2 regions of the Achromobacter sp. 1011811831 genome follow, and region 2 is predicted to be linked to the other one. Evidence: riboswitches for the same ligand, from Rfam matches in the RefSeq annotation. Region 2 holds a riboswitch; the other holds the start of a gene.
The links. Region 2 has a riboswitch for glycine ahead of AC6LJ9_RS09520 (D-amino acid dehydrogenase). Riboswitches for the same ligand answer to the same signal wherever they lie in the genome.

Region 1 (7,375 bases), on a different contig from region 2:
GTGGTGGACCGCAACTGCCACAAGTCGATCCTGCACGCCATCACCATGACGGGAGCGATCCCGGTGTTCCTGCGCCCGACGCGCAACCACCTGGGCATCATCGGCCCGATCCCGCTGGAAGAGTTCCACCCGGACAACATCCGCAAGAAGATCGAAGCCAATCCCTTCGCGCGCGAGGCCGTCAACAAGAACCCGCGCATCCTGACGCTGACGCAGAGCACCTACGACGGCGTGATCTACAACGTCGAAATGATCAAGGAACAGCTCGGCAGCCACGTCGACACGCTGCACTTCGACGAAGCCTGGCTGCCGCACGCGGCGTTCCACGAGTTCTACCGGGACATGCACGCCATCGGCCAGGACCGCCCGCGCAGCAAGGACGCGATGGTGTTCGCCACGCACTCCACGCACAAGCTGCTGGCCGGCATCTCGCAGGCTTCGCAGATCATCGTGCAGGAGTCCGAGACCCGCAAGCTGGATCGCAACGTCTTCAACGAGGCGTACCTGATGCACACGTCCACGTCGCCGCAGTACGCGATCATCGCGTCCTGCGACGTGGCCGCCGCCATGATGGAACCGCCCGGAGGCACCGCGCTGGTCGAGGAAAGCATCCGCGAAGCCATGGATTTCCGCCGCGCCATGCGCAAGGTGGAATCCGAATTCGGCAAGAACGACTGGTGGTTCAAGGTCTGGGGCCCGAACCGCCTGGTGTCCGAAGGCATCGGCAACCGCGACGAATGGATCCTGGAGTCCAACGAGCATTGGCACGGCTTCGGCGACCTGGCCGAAGGCTTCAATATGCTGGACCCGATCAAGGCCACGATCATCACCCCGGGCCTGGACATGTCCGGCAGCTTCGGCGAGACCGGCATCCCGGCCGCGCTGGTGTCCAAGTACCTGACCGAGCACGGCGTGGTGGTCGAGAAGACCGGCCTGTATTCGTTCTTCATCCTGTTCACCATCGGCATCACCAAGGGCCGCTGGAACACGCTGCTGACCGCGCTGCAGCAGTTCAAGGACGACTACGATCGCAACCAGCCGCTGTGGCGCATCCTGCCCGACTTCTGCAAGGTGCACCGCCGCTACGAGCGCATGGGCCTGCGCGACCTGTGCCAGCAGATCCACGAGGCCTACCGCGAGCGCGACGTGGCCCGCCTGACCACCGAGATGTACCTGAGCGACATGGTGCCGGCGCTCAAGCCGTCCGACGCCTTCGCCCGCATGGCGCACCGCGAGGTCGAGCGCGTCGACATCGACAAGCTGGAAGGCCGCGTCACCGGCGTGCTGCTGACGCCGTACCCGCCGGGCATCCCGCTGCTGATCCCGGGCGAACGCTTCAACCGCACCATCGTGCAGTACCTGCAGTTCGCGCGTGAGTTCAACGAGCGCTTCCCGGGCTTCGAGACCTACATCCATGGCCTGGCCGACGAGGTGGGCGAGGACGGCGAGAAGCGCTACTACGTCGACTGCCTGAAGGAAGAGTGATCCCGCAAGGATCCGGAGCGCCGATGTTGTTTGACGTTGCCGTGCTGGGCGCCGGCGCCGCGGGCATGATGTGCGCCGCGGTGGCCGGCCAGCGGGGCTTGCGCGTGGTCCTGGTGGACCACGCCGAGCGCCTGGCCGAGAAAATCCGCATTTCCGGCGGGGGCCGCTGCAATTTCACCAATCTCGGCGCCGGCCCCGCCAACTTCCTGTCCGAGAACCCGCACTTCTGCCGTTCGGCGCTGGCGGGCTACACGCCGCAGGATTTCCTGGCGCTGCTCAAGCGCCATCGCGTGTCCTGGCACGAGAAGCATCGCGGCCAGCTGTTCTGCGACGATTCCAGCGAATCCATCATCGGGCTGCTGCGCGCCGAGTGCGACGAGGGCGGGGTGGCCTGGCGCATGGGCTGTTCGGTGGCCGAGATCGTCCATGGCGAGCAGGGTTTCGAGCTGCGCACCAGCCAGGGCCTCATCCGCGCGGCCAAGCTGGTCGTGGCCACCGGCGGCATGGCGATCCCGCAGCTGGGCGCCACCGATTTCGGCCTGAAGATCGCGCGCCAGTTCGGCCTGAAGATCGTCGAGCCACGGCCCGCGCTGGTGCCGCTGACCTTCGACGCGGCGCAGTGGCAGCCTTTGTCGGCGCTGTCCGGCGTGGCGCTGGAAGTGAGCCTGTCCACGGGGCAGGGCAAGGCGCGTGGCGAGTTCCTCGAAGACCTGCTGTTCACGCATCGCGGGCTGTCGGGGCCGGCGATCCTGCAGATTTCCAGCTACTGGAAGCCGGGCGAGCCCATCGTGGTGGACCTGGCGCCGGGCCGTGACCTGGCCGCCGAGCTGCTGGACGCCAAGTCCGGCAACCGCCAGCAACTGCACACGGTGCTGGCCGGGCTGTGGCCCAAGCGGCTGGCCGACGCCTGGCTGGCGCTGGCCGAGCAGGGCGGCAAGCCGGGACTGGCCGCCTTGCGGCTGGCCGACGCGCCGGACAAGACGCTGCGCGGGCTGGCCCAGGACATCCATCAATGGACGCTGGTGCCCAGCGGCACGGCCGGCTACAAGAAGGCCGAGGTCATGCGCGGCGGGGTGGACACGCGCGGGCTGGACCAGAAGTCCATGCAGGCGCGCACCGTGCCCGGCCTGTACTTCATCGGCGAGGCCGTGGACGTGACCGGCTGGCTGGGCGGCTACAACTTCCAGTGGGCCTGGGCCTCGGGCGTGGCTTGCGGCAAGGCGCTGTAGCGACGGGATCGGGCCGCCGCCGGGTACGCGTCCGGCGGCGATAGGCCGGCCTTATCGCGCGGATTGTGACAATCTCGTTGTGGTATTAAATAAAAATAAATATCATTTGTGTTTTCGATAGTGATTCGTTCCCATCACCAACGGACGATCTGACGGAGACACCAGATGGCCTATACCTTGCCCCCGCTACCCTACGCCTATGACGCGCTGGAGCCGCACATCGACGCGCTGACGATGGAGATCCATCACAGCAAGCATCACCAGACCTACGTCAACAACCTGAACGCCGCCCTGGAAGGCGCCGGCCTGTCGACCGACGAACCGGTGGAGGCGCTGGTGGCGCGGCTGGACCAGCTGCCCGCTGCCATCAACGCGGCGGTGCGCAACAACGGCGGCGGTCACGCCAACCACAGCCTGTTCTGGAGCGTGATGTCGCCGCGCGGCGGCGGCGCGCCCGACGGCGCGCTGGCGCATGCCATCGCGTCCGACCTTGGCGGGCTGGATGCCTTCCGCGAAGCCTTCACCAAGGCCGCGTTGACCCGCTTCGGCAGCGGTTGGGCCTGGCTGTCGGTGACGCCGGCCGGCAAGCTCGTGGTCGAGAGCAGCGCCAACCAGGACAGTCCGCTGATGCACGGCAATACCCCGATCCTCGGCCTGGACGTATGGGAGCACGCCTACTACCTGAAATACCAGAACCGCCGCCCCGAGTACATCGGCGCGTTCTACAACGTGATCGATTGGCCCGAGGTGGCGCGCCGCTACGCGGCCGCCGTGGGCTGATCGCGGTTACGCCAGCGAGGCGCCCATGAACACATTCAGCCGACACCGGATCCGACCCGCCGCCACCAGCGTCAGCATCTGGACGCTGGCCGTGCTGGTGTCCTGCCTGGCCCTGTACCAGCTCTGGGTCTACCTGGACGTGCGCGCGCCGCACGTGGCCGACGCGCTGCTGGGCGGCATGATGGCCGCCGCCGCGACCGCGCTGGGCACGCTGCCCGTGCTGTTCGCCCAGACCCTGCCGCAGAAGGTGCAGGACAGCCTGTACGGTTTCGGCGCCGGCGTCATGCTGGCCGCCAGCGCCTTCTCGCTGGTGGCGCCCGGCATCGCCGCGGCCGGCGAGCTGGGGCATGGCCCCTGGGGCGCCGGCATCCTGGTCGGCGCCGCCATCCTGCTGGGCGCGGCGGTGCTGCTGCTGATGGACCGCTGCCTGCCGCACGAGCATTTCATCAAGGGCAGGGAAGGCATCGAGGCGCATCGCCTGCGCCGCACCTGGCTGTTCGTGTTCGCCATCACGCTGCACAACCTGCCCGAAGGGCTGGCCATCGGCGTGGGCTATGCCGGCAACGACCCGCTGCGCGGCACGGCGCTGGCCACCGGCATCGCCATCCAGGACATCCCCGAAGGGCTGGTGGTGGCGGTGGCGCTGATGGCCGCCGGTTACAAGCGCGCCTTCGCGGTGGCGCTGGGCATGCTGTCGGGTCTGGTGGAGCCGCTGGGCGCGGTGCTGGGCGCGGCCGTGGTGGGCTGGTCGGCGGCCTTGCTGCCGTGGGGACTGGGCTTTGCCGCCGGGGCCATGCTGTTCGTCATCAGCCATGAAATCATTCCCGAATCGCACCGCAAGGGACACGAGGTCTACGCCACTTGCGGGCTGATGCTGGGCTTCGTGCTGATGATGTTGCTGGATACCGCGCTGGGCTAGCGGCCGCGGCCCCGAACGGCGCGCGGACAGCCGGGTTTCCTCGCTTTCCGGCGCCCGAGGTTTCGATGTATGCTTGCGCCGCTGTCATGCATGTTGCGGGAGAGAGCGGCCATCAAGCTGGCCGCCGCCGAAGGCGCAATTCGCCCGGAATCGCTCAGGTAACCCATACCGTCCATGCTTGCCCTGTCCCGGTTTTCGGTCGATGTGGCAAAACAGCACTCTGGAGAGACCTGGCGCCGCGCCTTTCAGGCCGTCCCGAATGGGGACGTAGCGGGCAGCCCAGGCGCCGAAGGTGCACACCCGCCACGCGGGGCAACTCTCAGGCAAAAGGACAGAGGGGCGGAAGATTCAGCCGTGCCGTGGACGCGTGTCCGCTGGCGGCTTTCCGCAACCCTGGCAACGCTGCCGCTCCGGAGTTCCCGCGCATGTCCGCAACCCTCAAACGCACCCCGCTGGCCGACGAACACATCGCCTCCGGCGCCCGAATGGTCGACTTCGGCGGCTGGGACATGCCGCTGGCCTACGGCTCGCAGCTGGAAGAGCACCACGCCGTGCGCCAGGACGCCGGCATGTTCGACGTCTCGCACATGCTCAACGTCGATGTGACGGGCCCGGACGCCTTCGCCTTCCTGCAGCGCCTGGTCGCCAATGACGTGGCCAAGCTGACCGTGCCGGGCAAGGCGCTGTACAGCTGCATGCTCAATCCGCAGGGCGGCGTGATCGACGACCTGATCATCTATTTCTTCGCCGCCGACCAGTGGCGCGTCGTGGTCAATGCCGGCACCGCCGACAAGGACATCGCCTGGATGCAGCGCGTCCGGCAGTCCGGCAAATTCGACGTGGCCATCGCACCGCGCCGCGACCTGGCCATGATCGCCGTGCAGGGCCCCAACGCCCGCGCCAAGGTCTGGGCCGCGCGTCCGGCCTGGCAGGCCGCCAGCGAACCGCTGACCCCGTTCGTGGCCGCCCAGGTGGGCGACGATACGCTGGTGGCCCGCACCGGCTACACCGGCGAGGACGGCTTCGAGATCGTGCTGCCCGCCACGCAGGCCGTCGCGCTGTGGCGCGACCTGGCTGCGCAGGGCGTGCGTCCCTGCGGCCTGGGCGCGCGCGACACGCTGCGCCTGGAAGCCGGCATGAACCTCTACGGCCAGGACATGGACGAGCTGATCCAGCCCGACCAGGCCGGCCTGACCTGGACGGTATCGCTGAAGAACGCCGAGCGCCGCTTCATCGGCCGCGACGCGCTGGAACAATTCGCCACCCCGGCCGCCTTCCTCGGCCTGAAGCTGCAGGAACGCGGCGTGATGCGTGCCCACATGGCCGTGCGCGCCAAGCAGGGCGCGGGCGAGCTGACCAGCGGCACCATGTCGCCCACCCTGGGCGTGTCCATCGGCTTCGCCCGCCTGCCCGTGGGCGTGGTTCCCGGCGACACGGTCGAGGTGGACATCCGCGGCAAATGGGTGCCCGCCCTGGTCTGCAAGCTGCCGTTTGTCCGTAACGGCAAAGCCGTCGAACACTCGTAAACTCGAAGCTTCGCGCGCGCCGGCCGGCAGGCCCGCGCGCGAGGCGCGCAATCCTTTTTCCCCATCCGAATAGCCCCAGGAGTTCCCATGAGCCTGCCCACCGATCGCAAGTACACCGAGTCCCATGAATGGGTCAAAGCCGAAGGCGACGTGTTCGTCGTCGGCATCACCGACACCGCCCAGGACCAGCTGGGCGACCTGGTCTTCGTCGGCGACGTCAAGGTCGGCGCCAAGCTGGCCGCTGGCGAAACCGCCGGCGTGGTCGAGTCGGTCAAGGCCGCCTCCGACATCTACGCGCCCGTGGCCGGCGAGATCGTCGCCTTCAACGAAGAGCTGGAAAGCAATCCCAACCTGATCAACGAGTCGGCCTTCACCGCCTGGATCTTCAAGATCAAGCCGGACAACGCCGCCGACGCGGACAAGCTGCTGGACGCCGCCGGCTACGAAGCCGTCGCCAACGGCTAAGCCCGTCCCGCGCGGGCTGGCCGCTGCCGCCGCCTGCCCGCGCGCTGCCATACCGATCGTCCCCGACGCTCACGCACCCGAGATCCTCCCCATGTCGCGCGCCCTAGACACCCACACCGACTTCATTCCCCGCCACATCGGCCCCTCCGACGCCGACCAGGCCGCCATGCTCGCCGTGATCGGCAGCCCCAGCCTGGACGCGCTGATCGAAGAAGTCGTGCCGCCCAAGATCCGCAGCCAGGCCCCGCTGGCGCTGCCGCCCTCGCGCAGCGAAACCGACGTGCTGGCCGAGCTCAAGCAGGTCGCCGGGCGCAACAAGGTCTACCGCAGCTACATCGGCCAGGGTTACTACGGCACGCAGACGCCCAACGTGGTGTTGCGCAACATTCTTGAGAATCCCGCCTGGTACACGGCCTACACGCCTTACCAGCCCGAGATCTCGCAGGGCCGCCTGGAGGCCCTGCTGAACTACCAGACCATGGTCGCCGACCTGACCGGGCTGGACATCTCCAACGCCTCGCTGCTGGACGAGAGCACGGCCGCCGCCGAAGCCATGACGCTGGCCCGCCGCAGCGCCAAGTCCAAGAGCCCGGTGTTTTTCATCTCGCGCCACGTGCACCCGCAGACCATCGAGGTCGTGCGCACCCGCGCCGAGGGCCTGGACATCGAGATCGCCGTGGGCGACGAGGCCGAAGGCCTGCCGGAATGCTTCGGCGTGCTGCTGCAATACCCGCACAGCACCGGCTCGGTGGCCGACTACCGCAAGCTGGCCGACGCCGCTCACGCGCAGGGCGCGGTGGTGGCCGTGGCCACGGACCTGCTGGCGCTGGCCGTGCTGGCTGCGCCGGGCGAGTGGGGTGCCGACATCGCCGTGGGCTCGGCCCAGCGTTTCGGCGTGCCGTTCGGTTTCGGCGGCCCGCATGCCGGCTTCATGGCCTGCAAGGACGCCTACAAGCGCAACATGGCCGGCC
Region 2 (7,375 bases):
GATGTCGAAAATTGGAGCATGCGCCCGCCGTGGTTTGTAGCACACCGCAGGTCGGCCCGAATCCCTTGCCGGAATGGAACGGCGCTTGCGCGTTCGGCGCAGACCGGCCGCCGTCCGCGCCGCTAGGATCGTCGCATCGTCATCAAGGAGCACGATCATGCGCGTCACTGTCATCGGAGGCGGACACGGCTGCTACGCGGCCGCCGCGGACCTGCACGAAAAAGGCCACGAGGTGCGCTGGTGGCGGCGCGACGCCGAGGCCGGCGCCGCGCTGGCCAAGGCCGGCGGGCTGGAGGTCACCGACTATCGCGGCGCCCGCCGCATCGCCATCGGCGACGGCCCCGGCCAGCTGCGGCTGGCGCGCGAACTGCGCGACGCGGTCCAGGGCGCCGAGCTGATCGTCATCCCGCTGCCCGCCACCACGCACGACGATCTGGCGCCCCGGCTCGCGCCGCTGCTGGAGGACGGGCAGGTGGTGTTCCTGCCGCCCGGCACCTTCGGCTGCCACCTGTTCGCGCGCGCCCAGCGCCAGGCCGGCAACCGCGCTCAGGTCGCCTATGCCGAGACCGGCACCCTGCCCTACCTGGCGCGCAAGCACGGCCAGCGCGTGGTCATCAGCGGCTACGCCACGCGCCTGCCCACCGGCGTCTTCCCCCTTCGGCTGGCCGATGCCGCGCTGCGGCGGCTGGCCCAGGCCTATCCCAGCGTGGAGCCGGCCGGCGACGGCCTGTCCGGCGCGCTGATGAATGCCGGCCCCATCATCCACCCGCCGCTCATCCTGATGAACGCCGGCCCCTTGCAGCATTTCGAGCGCTGGGACATCCACAACGAAGGCACCCAGCCGGCCATCCGCGCCGTGACCGATGCGCTGGATGCCGAGCGCGTCGCGCTGCGCGAGGCGCTGGGCTATGGCGCGCCGCATTTCCCGCTGGCTGACCACTACGCCCAGGAAGGCGATGAATGGATGTACGGGCGCGGCGCCCATGGCCGCCTGACCGACAGCGGCGACTGGCGCGAGACCATCGACCTGCACTGCCACCGCTACATGCTGGAGGACACGCGGCTGGGCCTGTCCTTCCTGGTGTCGACGGGCCGCTGGGCCGGCGTGCCCATGCCGGTGGCGCAGGGCCTGCTGGCCCTGGCCTCGGCGCTGACCGGGCGCGACCTGTACGCCGAGGGTCGCACGCTGGAGAACCTGGGCCTGTCCACTCTGTCGCGCGCCGACATGCGCGCGCTGCTGCAGGAGGGCTATTGAGATGGCCGCCCCCTTGTGCGTGATCGGCGCCGGCCGCATGGGACAGGGCATCGCCGCGTCCTACCTGATCGCCGGCCTGGAGGTGTCGCTGATCGACCTCAAGCCCCGCGCCGCCGATGAACAGGCGCGCGTCCACGATGCGGCGCGCGCGGCCGTGCGCGCCGAGCTGGGCATGCTCGCGCGGCTGGGCGTGCTGAGCGAGGACCAGGCCGACGCCGCGCTGGCCCGGCTGCGGTTGCGCGCGAGGGACGACGCGGCCGCCGACCTGCGCGCGGCGCGCGCGGTGTTCGAGGCCGTGCCCGAACGCCTGGACGCCAAGCGTGACGCGCTGCGCTGGCTGGACGAGGCCTGCCCGGCCGACGCCGTGGTGGCATCGACCACGTCCACCTTCCTGGTCACCGAACTGGCGGCGCTGACGGCGCATCCGCAACGCTTCCTGAACGCGCACTGGCTCAACCCGGCCAGCCTGATCCCGCTGGTGGAAGTCAGCCGGGGCCCCGCCACCCGCGACGCCGCCGTCGACCAGCTGCTGGAACTGCTGCGCATGGCGGGCAAGACGCCGGTGATGTGCGCGCCGTCCGCCGGCTACATCGTGCCGCGCATCCAGGCGCTGGCCATGAACGAGGCGGCCCGCATGGTCGAGGAAGGCGTGGCCAGCGCCGAGGACATCGACACCGCCGTGCGCCTGGGCTTCGGCCTGCGCTTCTCGGTGCTGGGCCTGCTGGAATTCATCGACTGGGGCGGCGGCGACATCCTCTACTACGCCTCGCGCTACCTGGCCGGCGCGCTGGACCCGCGCTTCGCGGCGCCGGACGTGATCGCGCGCAACATGGAACAGGGCCGCAACGGCTTGCGCGACGGCCAGGGCTTCTACGACTACGCCGGCGTGGACGTGGACGCGTATCGGATGCAGCGGCTGGAGCAGCTGCGCGACCGGCTGGCGCTGCTGGGCCTGCTGCCGCGCTGTGGCTCGGCGCTGGCCGGGGCCGGCGCGGCGCCGGCCGCCTGACCGGAGACCGCCCGGCAGACCGGCCTGGGCAACGCCTGCCGCCGCGGCTCCCTGGCGCGTCCGCTCAACGGCCTCCCGTCTCCAGCGCGTCCAGCACCTCATAGGCCAGGCGCACGCGATCGGCGTTGGGATAGTTGCGGTTGGCCAGGATCACGATGCCGATCCGGCGTCCCGGCACGAAGGCGACGTAAGCGCCAAAGCCATTGGTGGCACCGGTCTTGTTGATCCAGGCGTCGGCGCGCGGCGCCAGCGGCGGACGCAGCGCGCGCACGTCGTGCGTCTCGAGGGCGACCGTGTTGGCATTGCCTTCCAGCACGGTGTCCAGCGGCGCCGGATAGCGGTACTGCTCCCACACCAGGTCCTGCGTCATGCCGCCCAGTTCGAAATAGCCCCGGTGCGTGTCGGCGATGGCCTGATCCAGCTTGGCGTCGCCGCTGGTGCCGCCCAGGTTCAGCTCCACGAAGCGCAGCAGGTCGCGGGCGCTGGTCTTGACGCCGTAGGCCTCGTCGGCCAGCACGCCGGGACTCACGCGCACCGGCTGGTTGCGCTTGTCATAGCCCTGCGCGTAGCGCGCCATCTGGTCGGCCGGCACCTGCAGATAGGTGCTGGGCAGGCCCAGCTTGGGCAACAGCGTGCCCTGCATCAGCGGCACATAGGCCTGGCCCATGGCATTGGCGGTCGCCACGCCCAGCATGCCGATGCTGGGATTGGCGTAGGTGCGGCGCGTGCCTTCCGCGTAGCTGGGCTGCCAGGCCTGCAGATAGGCCATGAGCTGGGCGCGGTCGCGCACCGTGTCGGGCACCTGCAGCGGGAAGCCGCCCGCCGTATGCGTGGCCAGGCCCAGCAGCGAAACCTTGCCAAAGGCGCTGCCCGCCAGCTCGGGCACGTGGCGCTCGACCGGATCCGCCAGCGACAGCCGGCCCAGCGCCTGGGCGTAGGCGGCCAGCGTGGCCGAATAGGTCTTGCTGATCGAGCCCACTTCGAACAGCGTGTCGTTGGTGACCGGCGCGCGCGTCTCCCAGGAAGCCAGGCCGAAGCTGTAGAAATGCTGCTCGCCCTGCCGGGTCACGGCCACCGCCATGCCGGCGATTTCATGCTGCTTCATCACCGTCAGCACGGCCGCGCGCACGCGCGCGTCGGCGTCATGGATGGGGGACAGCGCCGACGCGGGCAGCGATGCGGCAAGGGTGACGGCCAGCAGGCAGCGGCGGAACAAGGCGGACAGGCGCATGGAGAACTCCCGGAAAACAGCGCGAACAAGACGGGCGGGGCCAGGCGGCGGCATTGCCGCCGGGCGGCGACGACGGGCATGCCGGCGCGCGCCCCGCGCGAACCCAGGATGGTAGCGCCGCCGCGCTCATACTGGTACTAACCCTGAATTCCAGGACGCGGAATATTTGGCTATCCTGCCACGGTCGTAGCAAACACCACGCAGAAGAGACTCGCCCCGGCCCGGCCGCGCGGCGGGCGCCGACGGAGCAACCGCCCCGGAAACTCTCAGGCAGACAGGACTGCGCGGTGTAGACGATCTGGAGAGAGGCGCCTTGCGCGCCCACCGAAGGGGAACCCCGGCACGCGCCGGGCAAAGCTCTCAGGTACCGGGACAGATGGGGTGCAGCGGCCGTCCGGCCGTCGCCACGCCATCTGGAGCAATCATGCCCCGCATCGCCATCATTGGCGCCGGTATTACCGGCGTCACGTCCGCCTACGTCCTGCGCAAGCAGGGTTACGACGTTTCCGTCTACGACCGCCAGCGCTACCCCGCGATGGAAACCTCCTACGCCAACGGCGGCCAGCTGTCGGCCAGCAACGCCGAGGTCTGGAACAGCGCCGCCACCGTGCTCAAGGGCCTGCGCTGGCTGGGTCGCAGCAACGCGCCGCTGCTGCTCAATCCGCGCTTGAGCTGGCACAAGTATTCCTGGCTGCTGCAATTCATGCGCCAGATCCCCAACCACCGCCGCAACACCATCGCCACCACCCGGCTGGCGATCGAGGCGCGCCAGCACCTGTACGACATGGCCGAGGCCGAAGGCATCGACTTCGACCTGGAGCGGCGCGGCATCCTGCACATCTACCACGACGCCGCCAGCTTCGAGGCCGCGCGGCGCGGCAACGAGCTGCTGCGCGAAGGCGGCCTGGAACGCTACGCGGTCACGCCCGAGGAGGCGCGCGACATCGAGCCGGCGCTGCAAACGGCCTGCCACGCCGGCTTCTACACGCCGTCCGACGCCACCGGCGACATCCACAAGTTCACGCGCGGCCTGGCCCAGGCCTGCGAGCGGCTGGGCGTGCGCTTCGTGCAGGACGCCGACGTCGCCGCGATCACGGCCGACGGCGCGGGTTATGCGCTGGACCTGGCCGGCGCGGACGGCGGCGGCGGCGACCGGCACCAGGCCGACGCCGTGGTGGTCTGCGCCGGCGCGGCCAGCCGGCGCTTCGCGCGGCAACTGGGCGACACGGTCAACATCTATCCGGTCAAGGGCTACTCGATCAGCGTGCACCTGGACGACGCCGCCAGCCGCGAGGCCGCGCCGCGCGTCAGCCTGCTCGACGAGGCCGCCAAGATCGTCACCAGCCGGCTGGGCGACCGCTTCCGCGTGGCCGGCACCGCCGAGTTCAACGGCTACAACCTGGACATCCGCGCCGAACGCGTGCAGCCGCTGGTGGACTGGACCCGCCGCCACTTCCCCGGCGTCAGGACGGCGCGCGTGGTGCCCTGGTGCGGGCTGCGCCCGATGACGCCGGACATGATGCCGCGCGTGGGTCCGGGCAAGCGGCCGGGCGTGTTCTACAACACCGGCCACGGCCACCTGGGCTGGACCTTGTCGGCGGCCACCGCGCAGCTATTGGCGGCCAGCGTCGGCGAACGGCTGCGGCCGCACTGAGACGACGCGGGCGCGGCGGCGCCCGCAGCCGGCTGGCCGCAACCGACGGACCACCGCTCGCCGCCAGTGATTGGCCGCCCGCGGCTCGCCGCCCGTCGCCTTGCGCTAGCGCGCCAGCCGGCGCATCGCCAGCGCGACGATCGCGGTCGAGGTCAGCTGCATGGCGGCCACCACGTACAGGCCGGCGGCCACGCCGCCGGTCCATTCCTTCATCCAGCCCATCATGAAGGGCGTGGCGAAGCCGGCCAGGTTGCCGACCGAGTTGATGAAGGCGATGCCGCCGGCGGCGGCCGTGCCGGTCAAAAAGCCCGCCGGAATCGCCCAGAACACGGGAAACGCGCCCAGCACGCCGATGGCGGATACGCTCAGCGCGGCCATCGCCAGCACGGGATTGCCGATGTAGGCGGCGGTCAGCGCAAGCCCCGCCGCGCCGACCAGCGTGGCGCCGGCGCAATGCAGGCGCCGCTCGCCGGTCTTGTCGGAGTGCGCGCCGTTGAGCACCATCGCCACGGTGCCCAGCGTGAAGGGGATCGCCGACAGCAGGCCGATGTCCAGCGCGCCGCGCACGCCCAGCTCGCGCACCAGCGACGGCATCCAGAACGCCAGCGTGGCGTTGCCGCCGACGATGCAGAAATAGGCGGCCGTGCACAACCACAGCGCCGGCTGGCGCAGGGCCTGGGCGAAGCTGGCGTGCTTGCCGCCGTGGCGCTGCTCGGCCTCCAGCTCGGCTTCCAGCGCCGTCTGCTCGGCGGCCGACAGCCAGCGCGCCTGGCGCGGCCGGTCCGGCAGGTAGCCCAGCACCACGATGCCGGCGATCACCGAGGGTATGCCCTCCAGCACGAACAGCCATTGCCAGTTGCGCAACGGCGCCACGCCGTCCATGCCGCTCATGATGAGGCCCGCGATCGGGCCGCCGACCACGCCGGCGATGCCGAAGGACGTCATGAACCAGCCGTTGATGCGGCCGCGCCGGCCGGCGGGGATCCAGTACGTCAGGTACAGCATGACGCCGGGAAAGAAGCCCGCCTCGAACACGCCCAGCAGGAAGCGCAGCAGATAGAACGAGAACGGCGTCGTGACGAAGGCCATGGCCATCGACGTCAGCCCCCACAGGATGGTGATGCGCGCCAGGGTCTTGCGCGCGCCGATGCGCTGCAGCAGCAGATTGCTCGGCACCTCGAACAGGAAATAGCCGATGAAGAAGATGCCCGCGCCCAGGCCGTACACGGCCTCGCTGAAGCGCAGGTCCTGCAGCATCTGCAGCTTGGCGAAGCCGACGTTGACGCGGTCGATCCAGGCGAGCAGGAACAGGAAGATCAGGAAAGGAATCAGCCGCCACGCGACCTTGCTGTGCATGCGGGCGGAATCGACGGCCGGGGCATCGCCCCGGGAATGCTGCGGGGCCAGCTGTGCGGCGGGCTGCGGGGATACGGCATCCATGACTAGTTCCTTGGTGTACCGGACTGGGTTGGGGCCCAACCCGTTACAACCAGGCAGGGCGACGCATCAAGATTTTTAAATTTCTTATAAATATATTTTGAAGCATCGCAAAAATGCAGTAATCGGGAATTACCCGCAGTCGAACCCGCGGCGGGCCGAATCCGCCGCCGGTCTGTTCCCTCGGCCTTCCGGCTTCAGGCCAGCAGATCCTTGGGCAGCGCCGCGATGAAGGACGCGAAGCTGATCGAGCCCTGGCCGGGGCTCATGTGCCGCGTCATCAGCGTGGCGGCGCGGGCCGCGTCCTGGGCCTGGATCGCGGCGACCAGTTCGCCGTGCTGCGCCCAAGAGGAAGCCAGGTGGCCGAAGGCCGAATAGGCGTGGCGGCGGTAGGCGCCGGTGCGCGAGCGCATGCGCAGGATCTCCTGGCGCAGATAGGGATTGCGCGCGCCCTGGTAGAGCGCGTCGTGGAAGCGCCGGTTGTGGTCCTGCCAGGCTTCCGCGTCCTCGCGCCGCGCCACCGCGCCGGCGCGTTCGTGGATGGCGGCCAGTTCCTCGCGCTCGGCCGGCGTCATGCGCTCGCAGGCCAGCCGCGCGCCGATGCCCTCCAGCTCGGCCAGCAGTTCCCACATCGCCAGCAGCTGCGCCACGTCCATCTTGGCCACCACCATGCCGCCGCGCGGCAGGCTGTTGAGCAGCCCTTGCGCCTGCAATTGCAGCAAGGCCTCGCGCACCGGCGTGCGCGACACCTCGTAGGTCTGCATCAGCTGCTGCTCGTCCACGGCGTCG

Region 1: another riboswitch for glycine. It lies ahead of gcvT (glycine cleavage system aminomethyltransferase GcvT); the one in region 2 lies ahead of AC6LJ9_RS09520 (D-amino acid dehydrogenase).

Annotation. Positions count from the first base shown of each region.
Region 1 covers NZ_JCBANG010000029.1:29,739-37,113, forward strand. Annotated here, with positions in the region: gene AC6LJ9_RS13440 (Orn/Lys/Arg family decarboxylase) at 1-1,485, shown strand, start outside; gene AC6LJ9_RS13445 (BaiN/RdsA family NAD(P)/FAD-dependent oxidoreductase) at 1,509-2,714, shown strand; gene AC6LJ9_RS13450 (superoxide dismutase) at 2,880-3,494, shown strand; gene AC6LJ9_RS13455 (ZIP family metal transporter) at 3,520-4,413, shown strand; glycine riboswitch at 4,500-4,594, shown strand; glycine riboswitch at 4,624-4,758, shown strand; gene gcvT (glycine cleavage system aminomethyltransferase GcvT) at 4,839-5,939, shown strand; gene gcvH (glycine cleavage system protein GcvH) at 6,027-6,404, shown strand; gene gcvP (aminomethyl-transferring glycine dehydrogenase) at 6,496-7,375, shown strand, end outside.
Region 2 covers NZ_JCBANG010000017.1:71,607-78,981, reverse strand. Annotated here, with positions in the region: gene AC6LJ9_RS09535 (NAD/NADP octopine/nopaline dehydrogenase family protein) at 158-1,255, shown strand; gene AC6LJ9_RS09530 (3-hydroxybutyryl-CoA dehydrogenase) at 1,257-2,264, shown strand; gene ampC (class C beta-lactamase) at 2,329-3,495, opposite strand; glycine riboswitch at 3,687-3,788, shown strand; glycine riboswitch at 3,792-3,873, shown strand; gene AC6LJ9_RS09520 (D-amino acid dehydrogenase) at 3,920-5,149, shown strand; gene AC6LJ9_RS09515 (MFS transporter) at 5,255-6,589, opposite strand; gene AC6LJ9_RS09510 (GntR family transcriptional regulator) at 6,784-7,375, opposite strand, start outside.